Nitratireductor mangrovi: one gene and its partners. Each later gene encodes a partner of the first gene's protein in a complex. Links are inferred from orthologs where the notes say so. Each region holds a gene or a part of one and is shown in the gene's direction. Other genes may lie near its edges.

The links. The genes of interacting proteins can lie anywhere in the genome.
Region 2: the proteins of accD (region 1) and accB are in contact, whole or in part, in a solved structure (PDB 8UXZ), measured with the Escherichia coli proteins. The link is inferred for Nitratireductor mangrovi from one-to-one orthologs.
Region 3: the proteins of accD (region 1) and accC are in contact, whole or in part, in a solved structure (PDB 8UXZ), measured with the Escherichia coli proteins. The link is inferred for Nitratireductor mangrovi from one-to-one orthologs.

The regions. Positions count from the first base shown.
Region 1 is NZ_CP042301.2:4,104,388-4,107,156, reverse strand. It holds accD (acetyl-CoA carboxylase, carboxyltransferase subunit beta), read left to right. Parts: upstream 1-803; coding sequence 804-1,736; downstream 1,737-2,769. Other genes in the region: FQ775_RS20155 (bifunctional folylpolyglutamate synthase/dihydrofolate synthase), read left to right, coding at 1,812-2,769; trpA (tryptophan synthase subunit alpha), read left to right, coding at 1-770.
Region 2 is NZ_CP042301.2:895,149-898,127, reverse strand. It holds accB (acetyl-CoA carboxylase biotin carboxyl carrier protein), read left to right. Parts: upstream 1-1,241; coding sequence 1,242-1,718; downstream 1,719-2,979. Other genes in the region: accC (acetyl-CoA carboxylase biotin carboxylase subunit), read left to right, coding at 1,726-2,979; aroQ (type II 3-dehydroquinate dehydratase), read left to right, coding at 775-1,209; FQ775_RS04360 (DsbA family protein), read left to right, coding at 1-641. UniProt on the Escherichia coli protein: This protein is a component of the acetyl coenzyme A carboxylase complex; first, biotin carboxylase catalyzes the carboxylation of the carrier protein and then the transcarboxylase transfers the carboxyl group to form malonyl-CoA.
Region 3 is NZ_CP042301.2:894,231-897,156, reverse strand. It holds accC (acetyl-CoA carboxylase biotin carboxylase subunit), read left to right. Parts: upstream 1-754; coding sequence 755-2,098; downstream 2,099-2,926. Other genes in the region: FQ775_RS04335 (DUF2155 domain-containing protein), read right to left, coding at 2,741-2,926; aat (leucyl/phenylalanyl-tRNA--protein transferase), read left to right, coding at 2,111-2,728; accB (acetyl-CoA carboxylase biotin carboxyl carrier protein), read left to right, coding at 271-747; aroQ (type II 3-dehydroquinate dehydratase), read left to right, coding at 1-238. UniProt on the Escherichia coli protein: This protein is a component of the acetyl coenzyme A carboxylase complex; first, biotin carboxylase catalyzes the carboxylation of the carrier protein and then the transcarboxylase transfers the carboxyl group to form malonyl-CoA.

The DNA.
Region 1 (2,769 bases):
TCATGGGCGGCGATCCCGACTACGAGACCTCGCTGTCGATCATGAAGGCGCTGCCGGGCGCGGGCAGCGACATCATCGAGCTCGGCATGCCGTTCTCCGACCCGATGGCCGACGGGCCGGCGATCCAGGCGGCGGGCCTGCGCGCGCTCAAGGGCGGGCAGACGCTGAAGAAGACGCTTCAAATGGCGACGAGCTTTCGCGAAGATGACGACGAGACGCCGATCGTGATGATGGGCTATTACAACCCGATCTACATCTATGGCGTCGAGCGTTTCCTGACCGACGCCAAGGCGGCCGGCATCGACGGCCTCATCATCGTCGATCTTCCGCCGGAAATGGACGCCGAACTCTGCATCCCGGCCCTCAAGGCCGGCATCAACTTCATCCGACTGGCGACGCCGACCACCGACGACAAGCGGCTGCCCAAGGTGCTCGAAAACACCTCCGGCTTCGTCTACTACGTGTCGATGACCGGCATCACCGGCTCGGCACTGCCCGACACCAGCCGCATCGGCACCGCGGTGGCACGCATCAAGCACCATACCGAACTGCCGGTGTGCGTCGGCTTCGGGGTCAAGACCGCCGAGCAGGCGCGGGTGATCGGACAGGCCGCGGACGGGGTCGTCGTCGGCACCGCGATCGTCAACGCGGTCGCCAATGTCATCGGCCCCGATGGCGCCAAGACCGCCGATCCGGCCGAGGCGGTGACCACGCTGGTCTCGGGCCTTGCCAAGGGCGTGCGTGCGGCCCGCCTTGCCGCCGCCGAGTAGCGGCCCCATCTCTTTCCGGAAACGGAGCGTTCCATGAACTGGATCACCAACTACGTCAGACCGAAGATCAACTCGATGCTGGGCCGGCGCGAGATGCCGGAGAACCTGTGGATCAAGTGCCCGGAGACGGGCGAGATGGTGTTCCACAAGGATCTCGAGGACAACCAGTGGGTGATCCCGTCGTCGGGACACCACATGAAGATCCCGGCCCGTGACCGGTTGCGGTTCTTTTTCGACGGCGGCGAGTTCGAGCTGCTCGACAACCCCAAGGTCGCCGTCGATCCGCTGAAATTCCGCGACGAGAAACGCTACACGGACCGGCTGCGCGAAAACCGCGCCAAGACCGGGCTTGACGATACCGTGCTCGGCGCCAGAGGCACGCTGGAAAGCCTGCCGGTGATGGCGGTCGTGCAGGATTTCGCCTTCATGGGCGGCTCGCTCGGCATGGCGGCCGGCGAGGCGATCATCCACGCCTTCGAGACGGCATTGGCGGAGAAACGGCCGCTGGTGCTCTTCGCCGCGTCGGGGGGCGCGCGCATGCAGGAGGGCATCCTGTCGCTGATGCAATTGCCGCGCACCACCGTCGCCGTCGACCGGCTCAAGGAAGCCGGACTTCCCTACGTGGTGGTGCTGACCAACCCGACCACCGGCGGCGTCACCGCGTCCTATGCCATGCTCGGCGACGTGCATATCGCCGAACCCGGTGCGCTGATCGGATTCGCCGGACCGCGGGTGATCGAACAGACGATCCGCGAGAAGCTGCCGGAAGGCTTCCAGCGCGCCGAATATCTCATGGAACACGGCATGGTCGACATGGTGGTGCCGCGACCCGAGCTGCGTGCGACGATTGCGCGACTGGTCAAGATCCTCGTCCATGCGCCGGCAACGCAGGCGCAGCCCGAAACGACGCCGGAAGAAGCGCCGACGCCGCTTCCCGAGGCGCCTGCCGAGCAGCCGCAGGCCTAGGATCGATCCAGGCCGGGCGTGCCCGAAGGCGGCCGCAGCGGCCACCAGAGCGGATACCGACAGGACATGCAGTCGATGACGACGAAAGCCGACCGCGAGATCGCGCGGCTGATGACACTCCACCCGAAAGGCTTCGACCTTTCCCTCGACCGCATCACGCGGCTGCTGGACCGTCTCGGCAATCCTCAGGAGAGGCTGCCGCCCGTCATCCACATCGCCGGCACCAACGGCAAGGGTTCGGCGGCGGCGTTCTCGCGTTCGCTGCTGGAGGCCGAAGGCCACAAGGTTCATGTCCACACCTCGCCGCATCTCGTGAGCTGGCGCGAGCGCTACCGGCTCGGCGCCCAGGGCGGCGGGCGACTGGTGGAGGACGATGTGCTGGCCGACGCGGTGGTGCGGGCGGCCGAGGCCAATCGCGGCGAGACGATCACGGTCTTCGAAATCCTGACGGCGGTCACCTTCCTGCTCTTTTCCGAACATCCGGCCGACGCGGCAATCATCGAGGTCGGGCTGGGCGGCCGCTTCGACGCAACCAACGTCATCGCGCGACCGGCTACGGCGGTGATCATGCCGATCTCGCTCGATCATGAAGCCTATCTCGGCGACAAGGTCGAACTGATCGCGGTCGAGAAGGCCGGCATCATCAAGCGCGGCGCGCCAGTGGTGATCGGAGCGCAGGAATCGGAAGTCGCCCGCGACGTGCTGATCGAAACGGCCGACCGCCTGGAGGCACCGGCGATCATCTACGGGCAGGACTTCCTCGCCACGCCCGAACACGGGCGGCTTTCCTATCAGGACGAGGACGGGCTGATGGATCTGCCGCCGCCTCGGCTTGCCGGGCGGCACCAGTTCGCCAATGCGGCAGCAGCGATCGCGGCAGTCAAGGCGGCCGGTTTCGCAGTGTCGCTAAACGCCGCCGAACGCGCGATGGAGCAGGTCGAATGGCCGGGCCGGCTGCAGCGGCTGGAGCAGGGGCGGCTCACCCAGTTCGCGCCGGAAGGCGCGGAGTTGTGGATCGACGGCGGCCATAATC
Region 2 (2,979 bases), 3.2 Mb from region 1 along the record:
ACTACCTGCTGGAAAATCCGGAACTGCTGCTCGAGGTCCAGGAGGCACTTGAGAAGAAGCAGGAAGAACAGCAGCGCGTCGCGCAGGAGGCGACGATCTCGGAGAAAAGCGACGAGATATTCAACTCCGCCCATGACGGCATCTTCGGCAACCCGAACGGTCAGTACACGCTGGTAGAGTTCTTCGACTACAATTGCGGCTACTGCAAAAGGGCGATGGCCGACATGCAGGCTGTGACCGAGGCCAATCCAGAAGTGCGTTTCGTGCTAAAGGAGTTTCCGATCCTGGGCCCCGATTCACAACGCGCGCATATCGTGTCGATGGCCTTCCGCTCGCTGTTGCCGGAGAAATACGACCAGTTCCATACCAAGCTTCTGGGCAGCGCCGGACGCGCGACCGAGGAGAGCGCTGTCAACATCGCCCTAGCGCTCGGCGCGGATGAAGGAGAGCTGCGCGAAGCGATGAAGAACCCGGCCATCGCCGAAGCCTTCGCTGGCACCTATGAACTCGCAAACGCGCTTTCCATCACCGGAACCCCTTCTTACGTCGTCGGCAACGAGGTCGTTTTCGGCGCGCTGGGCCGACAGGTGCTGGAGGAAAAACTCGCCAAGCTGCGCGAGTGCTCTTCGGCGGCGTGCTGACTGAGAAAGCGCGAAAGCCCCGAAATCACGGCTGTGGACAGCGAAAGATCACGTGGCGCGCTCTTTCCTGCCGCCTGCATGGCGACTATAGAGTGACCGGCGTCGGCGCTTTGCCGCCGGCCACGAGGTCCAGATGTCGCGAACCGTCTTTGTGCTGAACGGCCCCAACCTGAACATGCTCGGCAAGCGTGAGCCGTCCATCTATGGCGGCAAGACCCTCGCCGACATTGAGGTCGACTGCCGCCGAGCGGCAGACGGGTTGGGGCTCGCGATCGAGTTTCGCCAATCCAACCACGAAGGGGTGCTTGTCGACTGGATACAGGAAGCCGGGGACAAGGCCCAGGCGATCGTCATCAATCCCGGCGCCTACACCCATACGTCGATCGCGCTTCACGACGCGATCAGGGCAGTCGGGCTTCCAGTCGCCGAGGTCCATCTTTCTAACATCCACGCACGCGAGCAGTTCCGCCACGTCTCACACGTGTCACCGGTGGCTGTGGGCGTCATCTGCGGCTTCGGGCCAATGGGCTACGCGCTTGCGCTGCAGGCGCTTGCCGATCGTCTGTGAGTACCAAGGCAACAACGAGGAATTCACGTTCAATGTCGACCAAGAAACCCGGGATAGACCAACAGCTCATCCGCGACCTCGCCGACATCCTCAACGAAACGCACCTGTCTGAGATCGAGGTCGAGCAAGGCGATCTGCGTGTCCGGGTTTCGCGGCAGAACACTGCCATCCAGGCCGCAGCGCCTGTCTATGCGCCGCCCCCGTCGGCCGAGCCCGTCAGGCCGGCACCCCGCACCGAACCGGCTGTCGAGGCAGCCGCACCCGCCACCAAGCCGGGCAATGCCGTGAACTCACCGATGGTCGGCACCGCCTATGCCTCTCCGGCGCCGGGCGCCAAGCCGTTCATCGAGGTCGGTCAACAGGTGCGGGAGGGCCAGACCCTGCTCATCATCGAGGCCATGAAGACGATGAACCAGATCCCCTCGCCGCGCGCCGGTACGGTGACCGCGATCCTGTTCGAGGATTCGCAGCCGGTGGAATTCGGCGAACCGCTGGTCGTGATCGAGTAAGAGCGGCATGTTCCAGAAGATCCTCATTGCCAACCGCGGAGAGATCGCTCTTCGAGTGCTGCGCGCGGCCAAGGAACTCGGCATCAAGACGGTCGCCATTCACTCGACCGCCGACGCCGACGCCATGCACGTCAAGCTCGCCGACGAGAGCGTATGCGTCGGGCCACCGCCATCGCGGGACAGCTACCTGAACATCCACCAGATCGTGGCCGCCTGCGAAATCACCGGCGCCGACGCCATCCATCCGGGCTATGGATTCCTGTCGGAAAATGCCCGCTTCGCCGACATCCTGGCTGCGCACAACATTACCTTCATCGGACCTTCCGGCGACCACATCCGGGTCATGGGCGACAAGATCGAGGCCAAGCGAACCGCCAAGCGCCTCGGCATCCCGGTGGTGCCGGGTTCCGACGGCGCCGTCACCGATGAGAAGGAGGCGCGCCGGATCGCCGCCGAGATCGGTTACCCGGTCATCATCAAGGCCTCCGCCGGCGGCGGAGGGCGCGGCATGAAGGTGGCACGCAACGAGGATGACCTCGACGTTGCGCTGGCGACCGCGCGCTCGGAGGCAGGCGCGGCCTTCGGCGACGACGCGGTCTACATCGAGAAATATCTCGAAAAGCCGCGTCACATTGAAATCCAGGTGGTTGGCGACGGCCAGGGTGGCGGCATCCACCTGGGCGAGCGCGACTGTTCGCTGCAGCGGCGCCACCAGAAGGTCTGGGAGGAGGCCAATTCACCGGCTCTCAACGACGAGGAGCGTGCCCGTATCGGTGATGTCTGCGCGCAGGCCATTGCCGATCTCGGCTATTCCGGCGCAGGCACGATCGAGTTCCTCTACGAGGATGGCGGCTTCTATTTCATCGAGATGAACACGCGGCTCCAGGTGGAGCATCCCGTCACCGAGGCGATCACCGGCATCGACCTCGTCCATGAGCAGATTCGAGTCGCCTCCGGCGGTGGCCTGTCGGTCACGCAAAGCGACATCCGCTTCCACGGACATGCCATCGAATGTCGCATCAACGCCGAGGATCCACGCACATTCGTGCCTTCACCTGGCACGATCAGTCACTTCCATACGCCAGGCGGGCTCGGTATCCGGGTCGATTCAGGCGTCTACTCCGGCTACAAGATCCCGCCCTACTACGACAGCCTGATCGGGAAACTGATCGTTCACGGCCGTAACCGCGTGGAGTGCATGATGCGGCTTAGGCGGGCGCTCGACGAGTTCGTCGTCGACGGCATCAAGACGACACTGCCG
Region 3 (2,926 bases), 3.2 Mb from region 1 along the record:
GGACAAGGCCCAGGCGATCGTCATCAATCCCGGCGCCTACACCCATACGTCGATCGCGCTTCACGACGCGATCAGGGCAGTCGGGCTTCCAGTCGCCGAGGTCCATCTTTCTAACATCCACGCACGCGAGCAGTTCCGCCACGTCTCACACGTGTCACCGGTGGCTGTGGGCGTCATCTGCGGCTTCGGGCCAATGGGCTACGCGCTTGCGCTGCAGGCGCTTGCCGATCGTCTGTGAGTACCAAGGCAACAACGAGGAATTCACGTTCAATGTCGACCAAGAAACCCGGGATAGACCAACAGCTCATCCGCGACCTCGCCGACATCCTCAACGAAACGCACCTGTCTGAGATCGAGGTCGAGCAAGGCGATCTGCGTGTCCGGGTTTCGCGGCAGAACACTGCCATCCAGGCCGCAGCGCCTGTCTATGCGCCGCCCCCGTCGGCCGAGCCCGTCAGGCCGGCACCCCGCACCGAACCGGCTGTCGAGGCAGCCGCACCCGCCACCAAGCCGGGCAATGCCGTGAACTCACCGATGGTCGGCACCGCCTATGCCTCTCCGGCGCCGGGCGCCAAGCCGTTCATCGAGGTCGGTCAACAGGTGCGGGAGGGCCAGACCCTGCTCATCATCGAGGCCATGAAGACGATGAACCAGATCCCCTCGCCGCGCGCCGGTACGGTGACCGCGATCCTGTTCGAGGATTCGCAGCCGGTGGAATTCGGCGAACCGCTGGTCGTGATCGAGTAAGAGCGGCATGTTCCAGAAGATCCTCATTGCCAACCGCGGAGAGATCGCTCTTCGAGTGCTGCGCGCGGCCAAGGAACTCGGCATCAAGACGGTCGCCATTCACTCGACCGCCGACGCCGACGCCATGCACGTCAAGCTCGCCGACGAGAGCGTATGCGTCGGGCCACCGCCATCGCGGGACAGCTACCTGAACATCCACCAGATCGTGGCCGCCTGCGAAATCACCGGCGCCGACGCCATCCATCCGGGCTATGGATTCCTGTCGGAAAATGCCCGCTTCGCCGACATCCTGGCTGCGCACAACATTACCTTCATCGGACCTTCCGGCGACCACATCCGGGTCATGGGCGACAAGATCGAGGCCAAGCGAACCGCCAAGCGCCTCGGCATCCCGGTGGTGCCGGGTTCCGACGGCGCCGTCACCGATGAGAAGGAGGCGCGCCGGATCGCCGCCGAGATCGGTTACCCGGTCATCATCAAGGCCTCCGCCGGCGGCGGAGGGCGCGGCATGAAGGTGGCACGCAACGAGGATGACCTCGACGTTGCGCTGGCGACCGCGCGCTCGGAGGCAGGCGCGGCCTTCGGCGACGACGCGGTCTACATCGAGAAATATCTCGAAAAGCCGCGTCACATTGAAATCCAGGTGGTTGGCGACGGCCAGGGTGGCGGCATCCACCTGGGCGAGCGCGACTGTTCGCTGCAGCGGCGCCACCAGAAGGTCTGGGAGGAGGCCAATTCACCGGCTCTCAACGACGAGGAGCGTGCCCGTATCGGTGATGTCTGCGCGCAGGCCATTGCCGATCTCGGCTATTCCGGCGCAGGCACGATCGAGTTCCTCTACGAGGATGGCGGCTTCTATTTCATCGAGATGAACACGCGGCTCCAGGTGGAGCATCCCGTCACCGAGGCGATCACCGGCATCGACCTCGTCCATGAGCAGATTCGAGTCGCCTCCGGCGGTGGCCTGTCGGTCACGCAAAGCGACATCCGCTTCCACGGACATGCCATCGAATGTCGCATCAACGCCGAGGATCCACGCACATTCGTGCCTTCACCTGGCACGATCAGTCACTTCCATACGCCAGGCGGGCTCGGTATCCGGGTCGATTCAGGCGTCTACTCCGGCTACAAGATCCCGCCCTACTACGACAGCCTGATCGGGAAACTGATCGTTCACGGCCGTAACCGCGTGGAGTGCATGATGCGGCTTAGGCGGGCGCTCGACGAGTTCGTCGTCGACGGCATCAAGACGACACTGCCGCTCTTTCGTGATCTGGTCGGCAACCTCGACATCGCCAATGGCGATTACGATATCCATTGGCTGGAAAAGCATCTGTCGCAAAGCAAGTGACGTGACGCGACCATGGTAAGGCCGTTCGCGCCCGGCTACCGGATACCGCCGGACCTGTTGCTCAAGGCCTATTCGAACGGCGTCTTCCCGATGGGCGAGAGCGCCGACGACCCGGAGGTGTTTTGGGTCCGGCCGGAAACGCGCGGCATTATTCCGCTCGACGCCTTTCACGTACCCAGGAGCCTGCAGAAGGTGGTGAGGCGGCGCATCTTCGATATCCGTATCGACAGTGACTTCGACGGCGTCCTGCAAGGCTGCGCCGAAACCAAGCGCGGCCGCGCCAGCACGTGGATCAACGCCCCGATCCGCGACGCTTATCGCGAACTTTTCCAGCGCGGCCATTGCCATACGGTGGAGGCCTGGCTGGGCGGGCGACTGGTCGGTGGACTCTACGGCGTGACGCTCGGCCGCTCATTTTTCGGAGAAAGCATGTTCTCGCGCGAGCGTGACGCTTCCAAGGTGTGCCTGGTGCATCTTGTCGAACGCCTGCGCGAGCGCGGGTTCGTGCTTCTGGATACCCAGTTCACGACAGCACACCTGAAGCGTTTCGGCGCCATCGATCTGCCGCGTCGCAAATACGAAACCCTGCTGGCCGAAGCCATCACGGGAAACGCTCGGTTCTTTCCCTGATGGAATGCCGGGTCAGTCGGCGCGGGCTTCGGGCGCCGGCACTTGCGAGTCCTGCTTGCAGTCCTTCAGCCACACGTCATAGACGGCATGCTCGACCGCATTCAGACCCGGGCTTTCGGCGAACATCCAGCCGGTGAAAATGCGACGAATCTTGCGGTCGAGCGTGATCTCGTCGACCTCGACAAACGAATCCGTCTT